DNA from 2 places in the Guptibacillus sedimenti genome. Region 2 is predicted to be linked to the other one. Evidence: a T-box and tRNA genes for the amino acid it is inferred to sense, from the RefSeq annotation. Region 2 holds a T-box; the other holds one or more tRNA genes.
What was found. The T-box of region 2 lies ahead of ileS (isoleucine--tRNA ligase). A T-box ahead of a tRNA ligase gene usually reads a tRNA of that ligase, here a tRNA-Ile.
Positions count from the first base shown of each region.

Region 1: it encodes a tRNA-Ile, which carries the amino acid that the T-box ahead of ileS (isoleucine--tRNA ligase) is inferred to sense. The anticodon was not compared.

Region 1 covers NZ_JAQQWV010000001.1:1,442,362-1,453,263, forward strand. Annotated here, with positions in the region: gene PQ578_RS07050 (Na/Pi cotransporter family protein) at 1-1,168, shown strand, start outside; gene PQ578_RS07055 (DUF456 domain-containing protein) at 1,289-1,771, shown strand; tRNA gene PQ578_RS07060 (tRNA-Asn) at 1,905-1,979, shown strand; tRNA gene PQ578_RS07065 (tRNA-Met) at 1,983-2,059, shown strand; tRNA gene PQ578_RS07070 (tRNA-His) at 2,086-2,161, shown strand; tRNA gene PQ578_RS07075 (tRNA-Ile) at 2,174-2,250, shown strand; tRNA gene PQ578_RS07080 (tRNA-Ser) at 2,261-2,353, shown strand; tRNA gene PQ578_RS07085 (tRNA-Met) at 2,537-2,613, shown strand; tRNA gene PQ578_RS07090 (tRNA-Phe) at 2,816-2,891, shown strand; gene PQ578_RS07095 (superoxide dismutase) at 3,164-3,775, shown strand; gene PQ578_RS07100 (hypothetical protein) at 3,823-4,110, opposite strand; gene PQ578_RS07105 (MFS transporter) at 4,212-5,462, shown strand; gene PQ578_RS07110 (peptidoglycan D,D-transpeptidase FtsI family protein) at 5,576-7,597, shown strand; gene PQ578_RS07115 (PstS family phosphate ABC transporter substrate-binding protein) at 7,890-8,849, shown strand; gene pstC (phosphate ABC transporter permease subunit PstC) at 8,929-9,861, shown strand; gene pstA (phosphate ABC transporter permease PstA) at 9,861-10,739, shown strand; gene pstB (phosphate ABC transporter ATP-binding protein PstB) at 10,781-10,902, shown strand, end outside.
Region 2 covers NZ_JAQQWV010000002.1:958,298-969,199, reverse strand. Annotated here, with positions in the region: gene PQ578_RS13400 (aspartate carbamoyltransferase catalytic subunit) at 1-419, opposite strand, end outside; gene PQ578_RS13395 (solute carrier family 23 protein) at 559-1,911, opposite strand; gene pyrR (bifunctional pyr operon transcriptional regulator/uracil phosphoribosyltransferase PyrR) at 2,022-2,564, opposite strand; gene PQ578_RS13385 (RluA family pseudouridine synthase) at 2,758-3,672, opposite strand; gene lspA (signal peptidase II) at 3,672-4,133, opposite strand; gene ileS (isoleucine--tRNA ligase) at 4,268-7,024, opposite strand; T-box leader at 7,120-7,330, opposite strand; gene PQ578_RS13370 (DivIVA domain-containing protein) at 7,406-7,918, opposite strand; gene PQ578_RS13365 (YlmH family RNA-binding protein) at 8,008-8,781, opposite strand; gene PQ578_RS13360 (YggT family protein) at 8,781-9,044, opposite strand; gene PQ578_RS13355 (cell division protein SepF) at 9,064-9,495, opposite strand; gene PQ578_RS13350 (YggS family pyridoxal phosphate-dependent enzyme) at 9,523-10,200, opposite strand; gene pgeF (peptidoglycan editing factor PgeF) at 10,208-10,902, opposite strand, start outside.

The DNA.
Region 1 (10,902 bases), on a different contig from region 2:
AGGAATGAAGCCACTTAGAAGTCTTGAGGCTTTCCAAGAACTCACAGTGAGCATGAGTTCAAACCCGTTATTAGGCGTTGTAATTGGTACGGTATTTACAGTTATTGTGCAAAGTTCTAGTGCTACAATTGGTGTATTACAAGGACTTTATTCACAGAATGCGATGGATATTCAAGCTGCATTACCAGTTCTGTTTGGAGATAACATTGGAACAACAATTACAGCAGTTCTTGCTTCGATCGGTGCCTCTGTTGCAGCTAGACGCACGGCGCTGACTCACGTTATTTTTAATTTAATTGGTACGGCGATATTCTTAATTTTCTTGTTCGCCTATACACCATTTATTGAGTATCTTAGAGATTCGTTAAATTTGACACCAGAAATGACAATTGCATTTGGACACGGGATCTTTAACATTACGAATACTGTGATCCAATTCCCGTTCATTGCTGGACTTGCTTATCTTGTAACAAAAATTATTCCTGGTGATGATGCAACGATAGAATATAAACCGAAGCATCTTGATCCAGTATTCATCGAACGTTCTCCTTCTGTCGCTTTAGGACAGGCTAAAGAAGAAGTAATTCGAATGAGTGAATTTGCTTATAAAGGTGTTAAGGAAGCATCCAACTACTTAATATCTAAAGGTCAGAAGAGCGCAGAAAAAACCGCTCAATATGAAGAAGCCATTAACAATTTAGATACTAAGATTACAGACTACCTTATTCAGCTATCCGCAACTTCTCTGTCAGGTGATGAGTCAACACGTCACGGTATGTTAATGGACTCTGTTCGTGATATCGAGCGTATTGGCGATCATATGGAAAATATTGTTGAATTGGTTGATTATCAAATCAGCAATAAAGTAAAAATGACTGACGTTGCTATGCAAGACCTTGATGAAATGTTCAATCTAACCCTTTCTGCACTTCATGAAGCCTTTGATTCACTTGATAAGTGGGATATAGCGAAGGCACAGGAAGTTGTGAAACTGGAAGATAAAATTGATAAAATGGAACGAACACTTCGTAAACAGCATATCCTTCGCCTAAATGAAGGTGAATGTACTGGAAGTGCTGGAATCGTTTTTGTTGATATCATCAGTAACCTTGAGCGTATTGGTGATCATGCGGTAAATATCGCAGAAGCCGTTATTGGAGAAGAGTAAACGATAGAAGCAGAGGATTGCCTCTGCTTCTTTTTATTTTCACAGGGATTTTATATATTATATAGAAGGAAAATACTATTTACTATAAAATAGATTACAGTTAGAGGGGAGAGAGAAGGTATGGATATTTTATTTTGGTCTTTAATCGTTGCCTCATTTATTATCGCATTTGTTGGATTGATTTACCCAATTATTCCAGCGGTCTTATTTATTTATACTGGTTTTATTTTGTACGGTATATTTTATGATTTTGGTTCAATGACATTATCTTTCTGGATCATTCAGGTAATGCTCACGCTTTTATTATTTGCAGCAGATTATGCGAGTAATTTGTTTGGTGTTAAAAAGTATGGAGGCTCTAAAGCGGCGATTTGGGGGAGTACGATCGGTTTGTTAGTCGGCCCGTTTATTATTCCATTTGCGGGAATTATTCTTGGTCCATTTATTGGAGCGGTGGTAGCAGAGTTAGCGATTCATCGAAAACCATTTAAAGAGTCTGTGCAAGTTGGTGTAGGATCTTTACTTGGTTTCCTTGGGGGGGCAGTTATGAAAGGGGTTCTTCAGGCCATCATGATTACCGTATTTTTGGTCTACGTTTTGTAGATCTTGATGGTGAAATGAAAGAGTGATATAGTATTTTCATGATTGATTTGCAAAGTGATGAAATTTAATTCACAAAAAGCATTGACGCTTTAATTGATCATATGGTATATTAGTTCTTGTCGTTAAGAGATATTCCACAGTAGCTCAGTGGTAGAGCTATCGGCTGTTAACCGATCGGTCGTAGGTTCGAATCCTACCTGTGGAGCCATATGGCGGTGTAGCTCAGCTGGCTAGAGCGTACGGTTCATACCCGTGAGGTCGGGGGTTCGATCCCCTCCGCCGCTACCATATCATTTAAAGTATAACTAGTCATGGCGGTTGTGGCGAAGTGGTTAACGCACCGGATTGTGATTCCGGCATTCGTGGGTTCAATTCCCATCAGCCGCCCCACTATTTACATAAGGACCCTTAGCTCAGCTGGTTAGAGCTGACGGCTCATAACCGTCCGGTCGCAGGTTCGAGTCCTGCAGGGTCCACCATATGCATATCGGAGGAATACCCAAGTCTGGCTGAAGGGATCGGTCTTGAAAACCGACAGGGGCTTAGTCGCCCGCGGGGGTTCGAATCCCTCTTCCTCCTCCATTTTTCTATAATGGGTTACACAGTATCTTACATTCAAATTGTCGCGGGGTGGAGCAACGAGCGTTACTTCCAAGAACCAACATCGAGTTGTTTCGACGGATACACATCGAAGCTTAATCTTGTAGAGGAAGAAACAGTGCACAGCATATTGAAGCAGGTTAAGCATTATTACATTTATATCGTCGCGGGGTGGAGCAGTTCGGTAGCTCGTTGGGCTCATAACCCAAAGGTCGCAGGTTCAAATCCTGCCCCCGCAACCAATTTTAAATTCTGACTACGTCGAATTTACTTCTTCGAAAGAATTTAATGGTAGTGCCTTTGGTGCAACCAATTTTAAATTCTGACTACGTCGATTAAACCTCGAAGCTAAAATTTAATCGGAGTCCCCTAGGGGCAACCTAAACTCATAACAAGGTGTTATTACTATTAAAAGTAAATGTACAATACACGATATACATATTTGGCTCTGTAGCTCAGTCGGTAGAGCAGAGGACTGAAAATCCTCGTGTCGGCGGTTCGATTCCGTCCGGAGCCACCACTCAATAAAGATCCCACTCGTCATTTAATGACGAGTTTTTTTATGTTTTAAGTGTACTAGTTCCCACTGTTAATTAGTGATTTTTTTATTTAAAATGTTTAATTCCATATAATGAGGGGAAACTTTACCTGTGTTGCGGACATTCAAATGTTTATTATTTGAAAACGCATGACAATTCTGCTAATGTAAACTTGTGACGTCATCATGTTTAAGTGGCAATTTACGTTGCCCTAACAGCAAGTTACATATTATATTTGAGGAGGAGATTCACAATGGCTAAATTTGAACTACCAGAACTACCTTACGACTATAATGCACTAGAACCACACATCGATGAAGAAACAATGAAGATCCACCATGACAAGCACCATAACGCATACGTAACAAAACTAAATGGTGCACTCGAAGGTCATGAAGAACACGCATCAAAAAGCCTTGAAGAACTTCTTGGCAATCTAGATGCGCTTCCTGAAGGCATTCGCACTGCTGTTCGTAACAATGGTGGCGGACACGCTAACCACTCACTTTTCTGGCAACTTCTTAGCCCTAACGGTGGCGGAGAGCCGTCAGGTGATTTAAGCGAAGCACTTAAAAAGAAATTTGGTAGCTTTGAAAGCTTTAAAGAAGATTTCGCTAACGCTGCTGCTGGTCGCTTTGGCTCAGGCTGGGCTTGGCTTGTAGTAAAAGGCGGAGAGCTTGAAGTAACAAGCACCCCTAACCAGGATACTCCAGTTATGGAAGGTGTTACACCAATCCTTGGATTAGATGTTTGGGAGCATGCTTATTACCTGAAGTATCAAAACAAACGTCCTGATTACATTAGCGCATTTTGGAATGTCGTTAATTGGGATGAAGTTGCTAAGCGTTACGAAGCAGCTAAATAAAATAGGTTATCTTAGCCCTCGGCACTTTGCTGGGGGCTTTTCATTTCTCATTCAATCAGTGTATAAATAGGTCCTAATTGATAAAGGATATGATTTATTAAATAATCGGTGAAATCACAACCATTTTCGAAGTCGGTAGGTGAACCTACAAGTAGTTGTTGATCAGATAAGGTGATTGACACTTCTTTATTTCGATAACTAATAAGGAAATAGTGCGTCATCTTAGAAATGAAAAAAGAACATTTATCCTCATTTACTACAGTTTCAATGCTTTGAATTAGTTGGTTACGTAGCTGTTTAGTCAGATAATCTGTTCGATATAAAAAGTAATACATACATAGTCCCCTTTCAAACATAGTTTATCCTTTTTGATTCTTCCGCATAACGAGGAAGAATTAAGTCAAAATAAGGGTGGATGAAAAAAGGGGAGTTTCTAATGAAAGTGATAAAACATATGATTGGTGAGATAGAAGTAACAAAAGATCTGTTGTTATTGCTAACAATCGGTGGTTTATATGCCCTGAGCATTGCACTTTCAAATACGTTTGTGAATGTGTATTTGTGGAAGCAATCCGGAGAGTTTGCTGATATCGGTATATATAACCTTTCCGCTGTTATTAGCCAGCCACTTACCTTTATTCTTGCAGGCAGGTGGGCGAAGAAAATGGATAGAGTGATCGTCTTACGAATAGGCGTCATTTTTCTAGCCCTCTTTTATATAACGGTTCTTTCTTTAGGTCAAAATGCGAGTCATTTATTAGTCTTACTTGGATCCTTACTTGGAATTGGGTTTGGCTTTTATTGGCTAGCGTTTAATGTGTTAACATTTGAAATTACTGAGCCAGAAACGAGGGATTTTTTTAATGGTTTTCTCGGCTTACTAACTTCTTTTGCAGGTATGATTGGTCCGATTTTTGCGGGTGTGATTATTTCCAGTCTCGAAGCATTTACGGGGTATAAGGTGATTTTTGGAGTTTCACTATCCTTGTTTTTTGCAGCCGTCATCTTAAGTTTCTTTCTTGAAAGGCGATCTGCGAAAGGCAACTTTTCATTTACCCGAATTTTCCAAGAAAGAAAAGCGAATGCCGATTGGCTCAATATATTGCACGCGCATTTTTTTCAAGGGATAAGAGAAGGTACTTTTATTTTTATTATCGTCGTTCTTGTTTTTATAACGACGGAAAGTGAACTTGCTATCGGTACATTCGGACTTGTAAACTCGGCAGTGTCCTTTTTAGCGTATTACTTGGCGACCCGTCTAATAAAACCAAGGTTTCGAAAAAAAGCAATCTTATATGGGGGGCTGATTCTTTATGCATCGGTATTCTTACTTGTAACAGACCTAACATTTGCGCGATTGTTAATGTACGGTGTTTGTATCTCGCTTGCATATCCATTACTTCTTGTTCCGTACATTTCACTAACTTATGATGTCATTGGTAAAGCATGGAATGCTGCAGAAATGCGTATTGAGTATATTGTTGTTCGAGAGGTTTACTTAAACCTGGGTCGAATTGTATCAATCCTTTTATTCCTACTAACAGTGTCGCTGTTTAACGATGAAAAAAGTATTCCAATTTTGTTATTAATTGTTGGAGCGGGACATACGTTTATTTACCTATTCGTAAGAAAACTTCAAACGACTTCAGCAACCGTGACAGAACCGTCTCCTGACCCATTACAATAGCTCATTAGTCCCTTTACTTTTTTATTATCACTAAGTATAGTAAGGAGAAGAGAGATCAGAGACACCTGTCTGAAACAGGTGTCTATATTTGTTTAAGGGGAAGGGAGTTTATTGTGAAAGCTAAGAAAAAGAAAAATCATGTACCTTTTAGACTAAATATATTATTTTTATCGGTTTTCCTTTTGTTTTCTACCTTAATTCTTCGACTGGGTGTTATTCAGATTGTAAATGGAGAAGAATACGAGCGTGTTTCTGAACAAACTGAAAACGTGACTGCAGAGTCAACTGCACCTCGTGGGAAAATGTATGACCGTTACGGACGAGTTCTTGTAGATAATAATCCGCAGTTTGCTCTTACATATATTCGAACACAGAATACAAAACAAGCTGAAAGGCTTGAACTAGCTCAAAAATTAGCTGAATATATTGAGATGGATACTGAAGATGTTATAGATCGAGATTTAAAAGATTATTGGATTGTTACGAATCCAGAAAAAGCGAAGGCGAAGTTAACCGAAAAAGAATGGGAAGAGATGGAGTCTAGTGAAGCTTATCAGCTACAAATTGAACGCATTAGTGATAAAGATCTAGAAGAAATTAAAAACAATCCACAAGAGCTTGAAGTTGCTGCTATAAAAAGAGCAATGGACACTGGTTATGCTTTGTCGTCTCAGACAATTAAAATCGGTTTAAATGAAGATGAAATTGCTAAAGTGAGTGAAAATCTTGGTTCTTTACCAGGCATAGAGATACAAGCAGACGCCACAAGAGAATATCCTTATGGAAACACCCTTCAAACCATTTTTGGGAGAGTCGGACCTATTCCTAAAGATGAATTGAGTTATTATGGATTAAGAGATTATGAGCGAAATGACAAAGTTGGCATTAGCTATCTTGAAAAAGAATACGAAGAGTACCTTAAAGGTCAAAAAGAAAAGCAAACTTACGTCACAGATAAATCAGGTGAGCCAATAGGCGAGCCAAAAGTGATTGAAGGACAAAGAGGAAATGATTTGGTACTCTCATTAGACATTGATCTTCAAAAAGAAGTTGAGAAAATTCTTGATGAAGAGCTTAACGATGCAAGGCAATATGGAGCAACGAGAGGCTATGTTGTGATGATGGATCCAAATACTGGGGAAATCTTGTCGTTTGCAGGGAAAGAATATAATAATGGCGAGTTCAAAGATCGCACTTTTGGTGTGATTGGAGACTCTTATGCGATGGGATCAACAGTTAAAGGAGCAACGGTTTTAACAGGTTATCAGTATGGAGTAATTAATCCAAATACAACTCTTGTAGACGAAGTCTTATACTTTAAGGATGAAGGTAAAAAGTCATCTTATACGGCTAATGCAATGGGACCTATTTCAGATCTTGTTGCTTTACAAAGATCCTCAAACGTATATATGTGGAAAATTGCGATGAGCATGGCTGATTATGACTACGCTCCTTATGAAAGTAGTGGTTATGACCCGGCAGCTTATAATGAGCTAAAAGAATCATTCTCTCAGTTTGGTTTAGGAGTGAAAACAGGAATTGACTTGCCTGGCGAAAGTTCAGGGTTAAATGGTGGGATAAGTGAATTCGGTAAAATTCTAGATTTTGCGATTGGACAGTACGATACGTATACACCAATGCAAATGGCTCAATATACTTCTACAATTGCAAATGGAGGTTATCGTATTGAACCCCATCTATTAAAAGAAGTTCATGAACCTTCTGAAAAAGATGGTTTGTCTGATACGATTCTGTTCCAAAATACTCCGGAAGTGTTAAACAAAATTAAAATGAGTGAAGAAGAAGTGGCTCATGTCCAAAAGGGAATGTGGATGGTTATGAATACTGAAAATGGTACTGCAGGCACACACTATCCTTACTTCCAAAGTGATGACTATCAAGCAGCTGGAAAGACTGGGACAGCTCAGATTGGAGATGGGTATAATTTAACTCTAGTTGGCTATGCCCCTTATGACAATCCAGAAGTTGCGATTTCGGTTGTTGTGCCAGAAGTGAATGATTCTTCTTCTGGTTCCGTGAACAAAAAAATAGGTGGTCGAATTCTTGATGCCTATTTTGAACTGAAAGATGAAGCTAAGAAACCAATTGGGTATGAAGAAAAAGAAACTGAATAAGCAAGAATAAAAAAACCGCTGAAAAAGCGGTTTTTTTTTATATTATAAGGACAAATTAACAACAGAATCATCCTGGATGAAATGTAATTTAAAGCTAATAGAAGGGAAAAATCTATCATTTCCCCAAAAAAAGAGAAATTAAAACGTTTTCCGACAAGCATTTACAATCTCTTTACAATTGGTTTATACGACATTAATATCTGGGCTGTATTCTAAGAATTGTGATTGAGAGGCCAGTACACAAACAACCTGGTTAGTCACAAGTACAAACATCCATTTAGGGGGAAATAACATGAAGTTCAAAGGCATTATGCTTATGGTAGTTATGTCGATGGTAATGATTTTCGCAGCAGCTTGCGGAAATAACTCTGGTAACACAAACAGCGGCGGAGAAGCTTCAGGTGATGAAGTATCTGGCGAAGTTCTAATGGACGGATCTTCTACAGTATTCCCAATTATGGAAGCAGTTGCTGAAGAATACGCTTCTGTACAACCTGATGTAAAAGTTAGTGTAGGTGTTTCAGGTTCTGGTGGTGGATTTGAGAAATTCTCTGCTGGTGAAACAGACATGAGTAACGCTTCTCGTCCAATCAAGGAAGAAGAAACAGCTGCACTTGAAGAAGCTGGTATTGACTTCACAGAATTTGAAATTGCAAAAGACGGTCTTTCTATCGTTGTTAACTCTGAGAATGATTGGGTAGATCAGCTTACAATTGACGACCTAAAGAAAATCTGGTTAGGTGAAGCAACAATGTGGAGCGACGTCAACCCTGAATGGCCTGAAGAAAAAATCGAATTATTTAGCCCTGGTACAGATTCTGGAACGTATGACTACTTTAATGAAGTAGTACTAGAAGATGAGCAAATGGTGAAAGAAGCAACACTTTCTGAAGATGATAATGTACTTGTAAATGGTGTAACTGGTTCTAAAAACGGTATGGCATTCTTCGGTTATGCTTACTACCTAGAAAACAAAGATAGCCTTAACATTGTTCCAATTGTTAATGGTGATGGTGAAGCGGTAGAGCCGAATGCAGAAACTATTCAAGACGGATCTTATGAACCACTTTCTCGTCCACTATTCACGTATGTGAAGCATTCAGCTGTAAAAGATAACCCGGCAGTTTACGATTTCACTAAATATGCACTAGAAAACGCTGGTGAAATGGCAGAAGCAGTTGGATATGTAGCTCTTCCAGAAGAAAAGTATACAGAAGATATGAACAAACTAGAAGAAATCGCTGGTAAGTAAGAATAAAATGAAACAGATTGGTGAGGAGTTACGGCTCCTCACTTTATCCTGTTTTGCTCTTTGTGAGGGGGAGTAATAAATGCAAAGCTCTGTTCGTCAGATGATTAAAGACAAAAAAGAGAAAAATCAATCACGAGCGAAGTTTATGGAGAAACTTGTACCGGGCTTATTGCTTTTATGTGCAATTATCTCTGTATTAACAACGCTTGGTATTGTTTTTACATTGATTGTAGAAACAATTACGTTTTTCAACCGTGTTTCAATTATTGAATTCTTTACGAATAAAGATTGGTACCCGTTTTTTGGAGACAACCCTGATTATGGAATTTGGCCACTGATTTCTGGAACATTAATGATTACCGGGATCGCCATGCTCGTTGCCATTCCGTTAGGATTAGCAGCAGCCATTTATTTGAGTGAATATGCAAGTGATAGCGTTAGAAGAATCATTAAGCCGATTCTGGAAGTATTAGCAGGTATTCCTACGATTGTATATGGTTTCTTTGCTTTAACTTTTGTTACACCAGTTCTACAAAATATTATTCCGAGTCTTCCTATTTTCAACGCATTGAGCCCCGGTATCGTTGTAGGGATTATGATTATTCCTATGGTTGCATCTCTCTCCGAGGATGCGATGAGTTCTGTACCGAACGCAATTCGAGAAGGTGCACTCGGACTTGGCGCTACACGATTTGAGGTTGCTGTGAAAGTAGTTCTACCAGCTGCATTATCAGGGATTATTGCATCCTTTGTACTTGCGATTTCAAGAGCAATCGGTGAAACAATGATCGTAACAGTCGCAGGTGGTGCAACACCAAAACTTACTCTAGATGTAACGGAGTCTATACAGACAATGACATCTTATATTGTGCAGGTAAGTCTGGGGGATGCTGGTTATGGAACAACAATTTACTACAGCATTTATGCTGTTGGGATGACGCTCTTCCTTTTCACACTTATCATGAACCTTATCGCGCAATATATTTCTCGTAGATTCAGGGAGGAATACTAATGCAATTAGTAGATCAGGCAAAAGTAAAAAGTAAAATGCAAACCAGATTAGCACAAAATAAGATTCTTAAAGGAATCTTCTTTGGTGCAACAATGCTAGCACTCGTAGTGCTTGTTATCTTGTTATATCGGATATTCACTCAAGGAATTGGTTACTTAAATCTTGAGTTCTTTCAAAATTTCGCGTCTCGTTTCCCTGAAAAAGCAGGGATTAAAGCAGCGTTTTTCGGTACTTTATGGATGATGGCAGTAATAGCTCCGGTGGCACTTACAATTGGAGTTGGAACCGCGATTTATCTTGAAGAATATGCAAAGAAAAATAAGTTTACAACGTTTATTCAAATAAATATTTCAAATTTAGCAGGTGTGCCCTCGATCGTTTTTGGTTTACTTGGACTTACTGTATTTGTTCGGATGTTGGAAATGGGGCGCAGTGTTCTAGCCGGTGGTTTAACGATGAGTTTATTAATTTTGCCAATAATCGTTGTTGCTGCTCAAGAAGCTGTACGTTCGGTTCCAAAAGAGCTTCGAGAGGCTTCTTATGCCATGGGTGCTACGAAATGGCAAACAATCAAAAAGGTTGTATTACCAGCTGCGATCCCTGGGATTTTAACAGGAGGAATTCTTGCGCTATCACGCGCAATCGGTGAAACAGCGCCACTTCTTATGATTGGTGCATTAACGTTTGTAGCTTACTTGCCTGAGAATTTCTTGTCCGGCTTCACCGTTATGCCAATCCAAATTTTCAACTGGACAAGTCGACCTCAGACAGAGTTCCATGATGTTGCAGCAGCTGGAATTATCGTTCTTCTTGCGATGTTGCTCATTATGAATTCAATTGCTGTCTTAATTCGAAATAAGTTTTCTAAAAGACTGTAGCTACGTAAAACTCTCATCAATGAGTAAAGGGGATTTTGAAAATGAAAACAGTTATGGATGAAAAGAAAGTCGTAAAAGCTCCGCGGTCAGAAGAACAGACAAAAGAAAAAGATTCTGTATATAGCATTCAAAATTTTAATTTATGGTACGGAAAAGACCAGGC
Region 2 (10,902 bases):
TGCCGAATCGTTAGAAGATCAAGTAAAGATTGTGTTGGATGATGACCACATCCGTCTCCAGCATTAATGATCGACATCGCCGTTTTTTCAAGTAATGGTGCGAAATACCTTTCATCCTTGTGCCTAACGACCACTGCGCTTACACCAATTGCTTCAAGCGTCTTGATCGTGTCGTACAGCGTTTCTCCTTTTTGTACACTGGATGAGGAAGTTTCAAAATTCAACACTTCATATCCCAATTTCTTTTCTGCTACTTCAAAACTAAACCTCGTTCTTGTAGAAGGCTCAAAAAAAAGATTGGCAATAAATATAGGTTCCTTGGTTTGAAGACTTTTTCCTTTTCGAAAACGCTCAGCCTGTAGTAATATCTCCTGGATTTGATCTAGTGTAAGAGACGTCATATCAAGTAAATGCTTCAAATCATTCACTCCATTTCCTTCATTTTTGTTCAAAAAAACACCCTGAGCGTTTGTCAGGGTGTAGAAAGGTAGACGCGTTGTGTCAACGCCTCTCATTTCCACCCTTTTAGGTCTCTCTGTACCTTTTTAAAGGATGATACTATGCAGCTGGTTCATTGTTATCTAGATCTTCTTCGAACATTTTTTCTACTGATTGCTGTGAGCTTCCTCCAGGCAGGATCAAGTTTAGCGCAATACCGATAATCGTAGCTAGAGCCATGCCAGCAATTTGCAAGTTATCACTTACTTGGATGAAGGCACCACCTACACCGATAACAAGAATAACAGAGGAGATAATCAAGTTTCGCTTTTCTCCAAGATCGATTTTGTTATCGATTAGCATGCGTAGGCCTGAAGAAGCAATAATTCCGAAGAGAAGGATTGAAACTCCTCCCATGACGGCCGTTGGAATTGTTGAGATAAGCGCCGTTATTTTTCCTACGAATCCGAACATTAGTGCGAGCACAGCGGCTCCCCCTATGACAAAGACGCTGAACACTCGTGTAATGGCAAGCACACCGATGTTTTCTCCGTAAGTTGTGTTTGGTGGTCCACCAAGACAAGATGCAATCATTGTCGCTACGCCGTCACCAAGAATAGAACGATGAAGACCTGGTGTTTTTAAGAAATTTTTTCCGGCTACTTTACTTAAGACCATCTGATCGCCAATGTGTTCAGCGATCGTGACAACCGCAATGGGAACCATGATGAACAGGATTTCCCATGAGAAGACGTCTACTGGGTTGTAATCTGCAAACGGGATGATAAAGTCGGGCATTTGAAAGAATGAAGCTTCTTTAATCGGTGTTAAGTCCACAATGCCCATAAAGTAAGCAAATGTATATCCTGATACAATGCCGATTAAGATCGGGATCAGGCTGAAAAATCCTCTTAAAAACATCGAAGCAAGAATAGTGATCCCAAGCGTAACAAGCGCGACAGTAAAGTGTGTGCCGCTATACGCTTCCGTTGCTGGGTTGTTCATGGCCATGTCAATCGCCGTTCCCGCAAGCCCGAGCCCAATCACCATAATGACCGGTCCTACAACGATCGGCGGCAGCAGCTTTAAGAGCCAGTTTAAACCAAGTGTTCGAATTCCGATCGCAACTAATCCATAAACAATTCCTGCAAAGAAACTTCCGATCATCGCTCCTTCAGGGCCGTGTAATGATACTGCTGATATGATTGGCGCTATGAAGGCGAATGATGAGCCGAGATAAGCAGGAATTCGACCTTTCGTAATTAAGAGATACGCTAGTGTACCAAGTCCACTTGAGACAAGAGCCACGGCCGGATCAAGACCGACGAGAAACGGAACTAATATCGTTGCGCCAAACATAGCGAATAAATGCTGTAAGCTTAATGTAAGCCAACTTGATGGTTTTGGAACGTCTCGAATTCCTAGTACTTGTTTCATGATGTTTTCCTCCTTGGTTGTGCGTGTCCCGGCCATACTTATAAAAAAACTCCTTGCATGGCCGCAAGGAGGTACGCGCGTGTCCTATAACGGAACGCGGTTCCTCCCTTGGCCGTCTCTCTGGACGGAATTAAAGGGAGCACGATTTATGATTGTGTCAAGCTAACTTGATCAAAGTCATCTACTTCTGTAAGAGCAACTTCAATGATTTCTTCTTTTGATGTTGGCACGTTCTTACCAACGTAATCAGGTCGAATCGGTAATTCTCTATGTCCGCGATCCACCAGCACAGCTAGTTGTATTTGTGATGGGCGGCCGAGATCCATTAAAGCGTCCATTGCTGCACGAACGGTTCTACCGGTATAAAGGACGTCGTCAATGAGAATCACTTTCTGATCGCTCACATCTTTTGATATACTTGTTCCTTTAATCAGCGGATCCTGATCTTCATTTTTGTGAGTTAAGTCATCGCGATACATCGTGATGTCCACTTCTCCTACTGAAATCGCTGAGCCCTCGATTTGCTCAATTCGTTCAGCTAACCTTTCAGCTAAATAGATGCCTCGGGTTTTTATTCCAACAAGCATTGTATTTTCGATGCCTTTATTGCGTTCGAGTATTTCATGCGCAATTCTTGTTAGTGCTCTTCGAATCGCTTGATCATCTAATAAAATTCGCTTGTTTTCCATGATGACCGCCCCTCTCTCTTTCTATTCCTAAGCATTAAAAAAACCCTTTCGCCATGAGGGCAAAAGGGTTCTTGGGCATACAAATGTAGCGTTCGTACGCAGCCGATTTTCCTTTGCAGCCTCACGGGACTGTCGTTAAAGGGTATGCTGTTGTCTACAAAGAGTATCGCAGAGATCTTCTCGAAAGTCAACCTTAATCTTGTCTAAGTCTTTTTAATAAGCGTTCAATATCTTCAGGAATAGGCGCTGAGAATTCAAGCCACTCTTCCGTTACAGGGTGACGAAAACCAAGTACTCCTGCATGTAGCGCCTGACCGTCAATTGGAAGCGACTTTCTTCTTGGTCCGTATTTCGGGTCCCCTGCGACAGGATGATCGATATACTTCATGTGCACGCGAATTTGATGCGTCCGACCTGTTTCAAGCTTACACTCCACATACGTATATTGCTGATACCGCTCAAGCACTCGAAAATGTGTGACAGCATCGCGACTGTTCTCATCCGTCACCGTCATCTTTTGGCGATCTTGACGATCTCGTCCGATTGGAGCATCAATCGTGCCTACATCATGCTGAATATTGCCATGTACAATGGCCGTATACAGTCTGTTAACTGTTTTGGCTTGCAGTTGCTTTACGAGTGATTCATGCGCCTTATCGTTTTTAGCAACCATCAACAAGCCTGATGTATCTTTGTCGATTCTGTGCACAATCCCAGGGCGAACAACCCCATTAATGCCGCTTAGGTCATTTACTTGATACATTAGTCCGTTTACAAGAGTGCCGCTAGCGTGGCCTGGTGCTGGATGAACAACCATTCCACGAGGCTTATTTACGACAAGAACATCTGCATCTTCGTAAACGATATCAAGATTTAAGTTCTCCGCAACAATTTCTAACTCCTCAGGATCTGGAACGGTTACTTCGATTTCATCGCCTGCTGTTGCTTTATAATTGCCTTTTACTGCTTCACCATTTACTTGAATGTTTTTTTCTTTGATCCAAGTTTGAACCTGGCTACGTGACCAGTCACTTTCATAAGAAGTAATGAGCTTATCAATTCGCTCACCTTTTTCTTCTTCTGCTACTTTAAATGTGAATTTTTCCATTAGTTTTCCCCTTTAGCCTGCTTACTTTCAAAAATAGTTCCGATAAAAATGAGAATAACCCCTACAACAAGGGATGCATCAGCAACGTTAAAAATCGGGAAGTCATAAGAGAAGATGAACGTGTTTACAAAATCCACTACTTCTCCTCGAAGGACTCGATCAATAAAGTTCCCAATTGCACCACCAAGTATGAGCGCGAGCGTTACACTAACGAAACGGCTATGTTTATACTGTCTCATATAATAAATAACCGCCCCAATGACGAAAATCGTTATAATATAAAAGAAAATCATCTGTCCTTGAAGGATTCCGAAGGCCGCGCCCCGGTTTCGATGAGATGTGAGAGAAAGAAAACCATCGATCAATGTTATGTTTTCACCATATTCCATATACTTCACAACAAGCCATTTGGTCCACTGATCAAGTACAATGATGCCAATGGCTATGAGATATTTCCACACGAGCGCTCCTCCGATCAAATGTTACTTCCTATGAAAGTTTAGCACAGCTTGCTTCAGCAGACAATCGAAACTGCGATTGCCATATAGAAAAGACGCTTTGCAATTGCAAAGCGTCTTTTCGTTAACGATCACGATTAGTAATGATTTTTAACCGTTTCAGCACAGCTAGCACAAAGAGTTGGGTACTCGCTATCAGTGCCAACATCTGTTTTCACTTGCCAGCAGCGCTCACACGTTTCTCCTTCAGCAGGTGAAACAGCGATTGCTAGTTCTTCATATACTTTCGCTTCTGCTGGTGCTTCAGCCTTCGTACCTGCAACTGTAGCACCAGATACGATAAAGAGCTTCTCAAGATTAGCTACGCCTTCAAGCAAATCCTTCGTGCCCTTATCAGCGTAAATATGAAGCTGAGCTGTTAATGATTTACCGATTACTTTCTCGTTACGTGCTTCTTCTAATGCTTTAAGCACTTCATCGCGAAGTTCCATGACATGATCCCATTTTTGCTCTAGATCTGCAGTGCCTTCAAATTTTTTCACTTCCGGCATATCAGAAAGCTGTACATACTCTTCCTTCTCACCAGGAACATACTGCCAAACTTCCTCAGCTGTATGCGGGATAATTGGAGAAAGAAGTTTTGTCAACGCTACAGCTGTCTGATAAAGAACAGTTTGAATCGCACGGCGTTTTGGATGGTCTTCATGCTCGATATAAAGCGTATCTTTTGCAATATCAAGGTAGAAGGAACTCATTTCAATTGTGAAGAAGTTATGAATCGTGTTGTAAACCGTTAAGAATTGATACTCATCGTAAGCTTTCTTCACTTTTGATACTAAGTTGTTTAGCTTCACAAGCATATATTGATCAAGTTCACCTAGGTTTTCATAAGCGACTTGATGCTGAGCTGGATCAAAGCCTTCTAGGTTACCAAGCATAAAGCGGAACGTGTTACGAATTTTACGGTACACTTCAGCTACTTGTTTTAGAATATCATCTGATACTCTCACGTCAGCCTGGTAATCAGCAGATGATACCCATAGACGTAGAATATCCGCTCCTAATTGCTTCATCACATCGTTTGGTACCATTGTATTCCCAAGCGATTTACTCATTTTCTTTCCTTCTCCATCAAGGATAAATCCGTGGCTTAGAACCGCTTTATAAGGTGCTTTTCCAGTGACAGCTACAGCTGTAGAAAGAGATGAGTTAAACCAACCGCGATACTGATCTGAACCTTCAAGATACAAATCAGCTGGGCGAACGAGATCACTACGCTCTTCTAGTACAGCCTGGTGAGATGAACCTGAATCAAACCAAACGTCCATGATGTCCATTTCTTTCCGGAATTCTCCGTTCGGACTGTGCTCTGAAGTAAATCCTTCAGGGAGAAGGTCTTTCGCATCCCACTCAAACCAGATGTTAGATCCGTGTTCACGGAATAGGTCTGATACGTGAGCAATTGTTTCATCTGTAATGATTGGCTCATTATTTTCGCCATAAAATACTGGGATCGGAACGCCCCATGCACGTTGACGAGAGATGCACCAATCTTCACGATCTTTTACCATATTGTGAAGGCGAATCTCGCCCCATGAAGGGAACCATTTCACATCTGCTACTGCTTGAAGTAGTTCAGGGCGGAACTCTTTAATAGAAGCAAACCATTGTTCTGTTGCACGGAAGATAATTGGTTTCTTCGTACGCCAATCATGTGGATAAGAGTGAGTGAAGAACGTAAGTTTTACGAGAGCGCCTGCTTCTTCAAGCTTCTCTGTTATTGGCTTATTCGCTTTATCATAAAACATTCCTTCAAAACCAGGAGCTTCATCTGTAAAGACGCCTTTCTCATCAACCGGGCAAAGGATATCAAGTTTATACTTTCGTCCGATCAAGTAGTCATCTTCCCCGTGTCCAGGAGCCGTATGAACGCATCCTGTACCAGCGTCAAGCGTGACATGATCACCAAGAATAACAAGAGACTCCCGGTCATAGATCGGATGCTGAGCTGTTACGTATTCAAGCTCGCTACCTTTAACACGGTTCATTTCACTTACGTTCGTCCATTCAAACTCTTCTTTTAACTGATCAACAAGCTCTGTTGCAACGACGTATTTTGTACCGTCAGCATCAACAACGCTGTACTCAAATTTCTCGTTTAACGCAATCGCAAGGTTAGAAGGGATCGTCCATGGTGTTGTAGTCCAAATAATAAACTTCTCATCACCTGCAAGCACACCTTTACCGTCTTTAACATCAAATGCAACATAGATGGAAGGAGAGCGCTTATCATGATACTCGATTTCAGCTTCTGCTAATGCAGATTCAGAAGTTGGAGACCAGTAAACGGTTTTCTTATCTTTGTAGATATAACCACGCTTCGCCATTTCACCGAATACTTTAATTTGCTGCGCTTCATATCCTTTATGAAGCGTGATGTATGGGTTATCCCAATCGCCTCGTACACCTAGACGCTTAAACTGTTCACGCTGGCGATCCACTTGTTTTAATGCATACTCTTCACATTTTTTTCTAAATTCAGCTACCGTTAACTTTTTACGATCAACGCCTTTTTTAGTTAACGCCTGCTCAATTGGAAGGCCGTGTGTATCCCAACCAGGAACGTAAGGGGCATTGAAACCGTTCATTGATTTATAACGAACGATAATATCCTTCAACACTTTGTTTTCAGCGTGCCCCATATGAATGTCACCATTCGCATATGGAGGGCCATCATGTAGCACAAACAAAGGACGATCTTTCGTTCTCTCCTGTACTTTTTCATAAAGATTGATGTTTTCCCATTCTTTTTGCATATCAGGCTCTTTATTTGGTAAATTTCCTCTCATCGGAAATTTTGTTTTTGGCATTAAGAGCGTTTCTTTAAAGCTCATGAGGTTTCCTCCTTCAACTTATAACGACCAACAACCGTAGCACGTAAATCCCCGGCATCACTTTCGTCAAATACAAAAAAACCTTCTCATCCCCGAATAGGGACGAGAAGGTTTTTCCCGTGGTACCACCCAAATTAAGCTTTACGCTCACTTTGCATTCGTAACGTGAATGATTCGCCGAGGCTTACTTATCGTTCAGCACGGGACTCAGGGGCGATCTTCCCTAATTGTTTAACACCGGCTCACACCATACCCGGCTCGCTTTGTTAAGTAAGAATTAGGTACTCTTCCCATCTTCGTCGATCGTTATTGCTATTACTAGAAGTATAGTTTAAATAAAAATAAGAAGTCAAGGAAATGACAAAAAAATAAATAAGTGCATTACGCTTTTTCTTCGATTTGTTCCTGCTGCTCTTCTTCCTCTTCTTCAAATCGAGCTACAAGACCATCCCAGTCTTCGTTATTAAGCATCTCGAGTTGAGCTTCCACTAGCATACGAAAACGTGTGCGATAAACGGCAGCTTGTTTCTTTAGCTCTTCGTTATCCATTGATATCTTTCGCGCTTTTGCAAGTGAATCATTAATAATGCGATCGGCATTTTTTTCTGCTTCTTTCACAATAAGCTGAGATTCTTTTTTGGCATTTTGTCTTACTTCTTCTGCTGATTCTTGTGCAACTAAGATCGACTTGTTTAACGTTTCTTCCAGGTTAGAGAAATGTCCTAGTCGTTCTTCTAATAGTTTCACTCTCTCATTCAATTCTTTCTTTTCTCTGATTACCGTTTCATAATCTTTGATTACCTGATCGAGAAATTCATTGACTTCATCTTCATCATAACCGCGGAAACCGCGAGTAAACTCTTTGTTATGAATATCTAATGGTGTTAAAGGCAATTCAGCCACCTCCGATTTACTCTCATTTCATATACCCGGCTTAATCCTATTTCGACAGCGATTTGGATATTCCTTCTATTTGTGACAAACTATTTACGAATTTGATAAGTGATTCGCCATTTATCTCGCTTTGTTTTTCCATCGATTGAAACAATTTTACTTCTACCAGAGCCTCTAAGAGATAAGTAATCTCCCTCTTTCACTTCAGCAGAAGGTTGACTGACAACCTTCCAGTTTAATTTCGCACGATCATGTTCAATCATCGTACTGACTTTACCTCTTGATAGGTTATAAACTTCAGCCAGAACAGTATCTAATCTAAGACTAGTTACCGTCCCTGCCTGCTCGTCCCATACTGCTTCAGGTAAATGTAAATGTTCAAGTGAAATTTCTACTGGAGAAAGAGAAGCTTTACCAGCTTGCGTCAAATTCATTTGAACAAAGTCTGCAATCTCCTTTGCGACAATAAGATGTGCAAGACTTTCATTTACGATGATATCCCCAAACTTCTCTCGTTTTATCCCAAGGCCCATCATTGCACCAAGCAAATCAGGGTGCGTAAGTGTAACGAACTTAGCTGGATATGTAATTTCAAATGCTGTTATTTCGAAATCTTCGATTGAAGGCTCAAAGTAAGGTGGAACAAGAAGAGCCCTTTGACGTTCAGACCCTACCACTCCACCTGAGAAAAACACTCCCACATCAGGATGATTTCCTATGATTTGTCTCACCATATCCTGCTCTCGCGGATCTAGAAAATCTGTTAATCTGGGCGCATATCTTTCCTGAACCTCATCTTGCCACTGCAAAACGCGATCCACAAACGTCCGTTCTTCAGGGCGGTAATGTTCGTAAATCGACATTAACTTACGAAACTAAAGAGAGCAGCGATTCCGTATTGGACGAATTGAAGCGCAAAGATCGCAACAATCGGTGAAATGTCAAGCATGCCTCCGATTGGTGGAATGAATTTGCGAAACGGTGCAAGGTATGGCTCTGCAATCGAAGCAATCATCTGGCCAATTGAAGATTCTCTTGCATTTGGAATCCATGACATAAAAATGTAAATGATGAGAATCCACGTATAAATTTGTACTGCTGAAATTAAAATTGAAGCAATGTTCAAACTTTTCACCCTTTCTTACTTACTCGTCTTCATAAATTTCATCTGTGATATTTCCTGAAATTTCAACGTTATCCGGCGTACATAAGAATGTCTCCGGACCAAGCTTTTGAATATCGCCCCCAACAGCATAGACGGTTCCACTTAAAAAGTCGACAATTCGTCTTGCCTGATCCTGCGGAATACGTTGAAGATTCATAACAACGGACTTCCGATTCTTCACATGATCAGCAATATCCTGAGCTTCAGCATACACTCTAGGTTCCACTAGCACAACTCTTGAGTTCTTATGAACGCTTTGAAGACTGACAACATTTTGTTTGCTTTTTCGATTTGCCCTGCTTACTTCAGGCTCTTCTTCTTCCATATAGGCTTCGTTCTCCTGCTGCTCATCCAATTCTATTGTCTCATCATCAAGTTCAAAGAACTGTTTGAATTTCGTCTTAATACCCAATTCCCTGCACCTCCTGGAGAGCTTGATTTATTTTTCATTACCGACAAGTGACGATCCAATTCGAACGTAAGTTGCACCTTCTTCAACTGCAATTTCATAATCGTTAGACATGCCCATCGAAAGCTCGTTGCAAGGTGCATGACTGAGTGAAAGGTTTTGAATACGTTCTCCAAGCTCCCGGAGTTGCTTAAAGACTGATCGAATTTCATCTCGATCATCTGTATGCGGAGCCATTGTCATTAACCCGATCACTTTAATCGATGAGAACTCTTTCAGCGATTCAATAAAAGGAATCGTATGATCTAATGATAAGCCATGCTTGGAGTCTTCACCGGATACGTTCACCTGCACAAAACAGTTAATTTCACGATCGGCTCGTTTCTGTATTTCTTTTGCTAAAGAACGACGATCAAGTGAATGAATATAGTCTACAAATGGTAGAACTTCTTTTACTTTACGTGATTGTAGCGTGCCGATAAAGTGCCAGGAGGGCGTTATGCCAAGTGCTTCCACTTTTTCTAAAAGTCCTTCATCACGACTTTCACCAAAATGCGTCAACCCTGCATCGAGCGCTTCTTTTGTCCGTTTAACACTTACGTATTTTGTAACGGCTACCACGTTTACTCGCTCTGGATTTCGACTAGAAGCTTCGGCTGCTGCGTTTATTTGTTTTTTAATCGTAGTGAAACTTTCTCTTACATCCACGTTAATGCTATACCTCCCCGAGTCCTATGTATGCCATCATTCTTCCTGTTTTCCCTTCTTCCTTTCGGTGAGAAAAAAACAGATTGCTGCAGCTTGTACAGTAGCTACTAATTGATAGATGACTTAATTGAACACCAGCCTTTAGAAGCAATTCCCGATTAACAGCTTTTAAATCAAGCTGATATTTTCCTTTTGACGTCTCTTCATACAGTGTAGCTTTATTTAAAAGGAGTGAATTGACCTGATTGACTACTCCATCATCAACTTCGTAACAGCACTTCCCAATAGACGGTCCTATCGCTGCATAAATATCCTCAGCCTTTATACCATCTTGCTTCCAGGCATTGATCATCTCTCCAGCAATATTCTTCGTCGTTCCTTTCCACCCTGCGTGGGCAAGACCAACCCGATTCGCTTTTGGGGCATAAAAATATAATGGAACACAATCTGCATAAAGAGCCGTTAATAAAACATCCTGGTCGTCTGTATATAATCCGTCGACACTTGAAATCGCATCGTGATGATCCGTTGATCCACGTCCTTTATCCTTTGAAACAACCTTTGCAAGAGCCGCGCCGTGGATTTGTTGTCCAACGACCCACTGATTTAGTGGTCGCTCAATATCACCAGCAAGAATTTCTCGGTTCTCGAGCACATCTTTCGCTTCATCTGGTACGTGAAATCCAAGATTCAAGCTAGAAA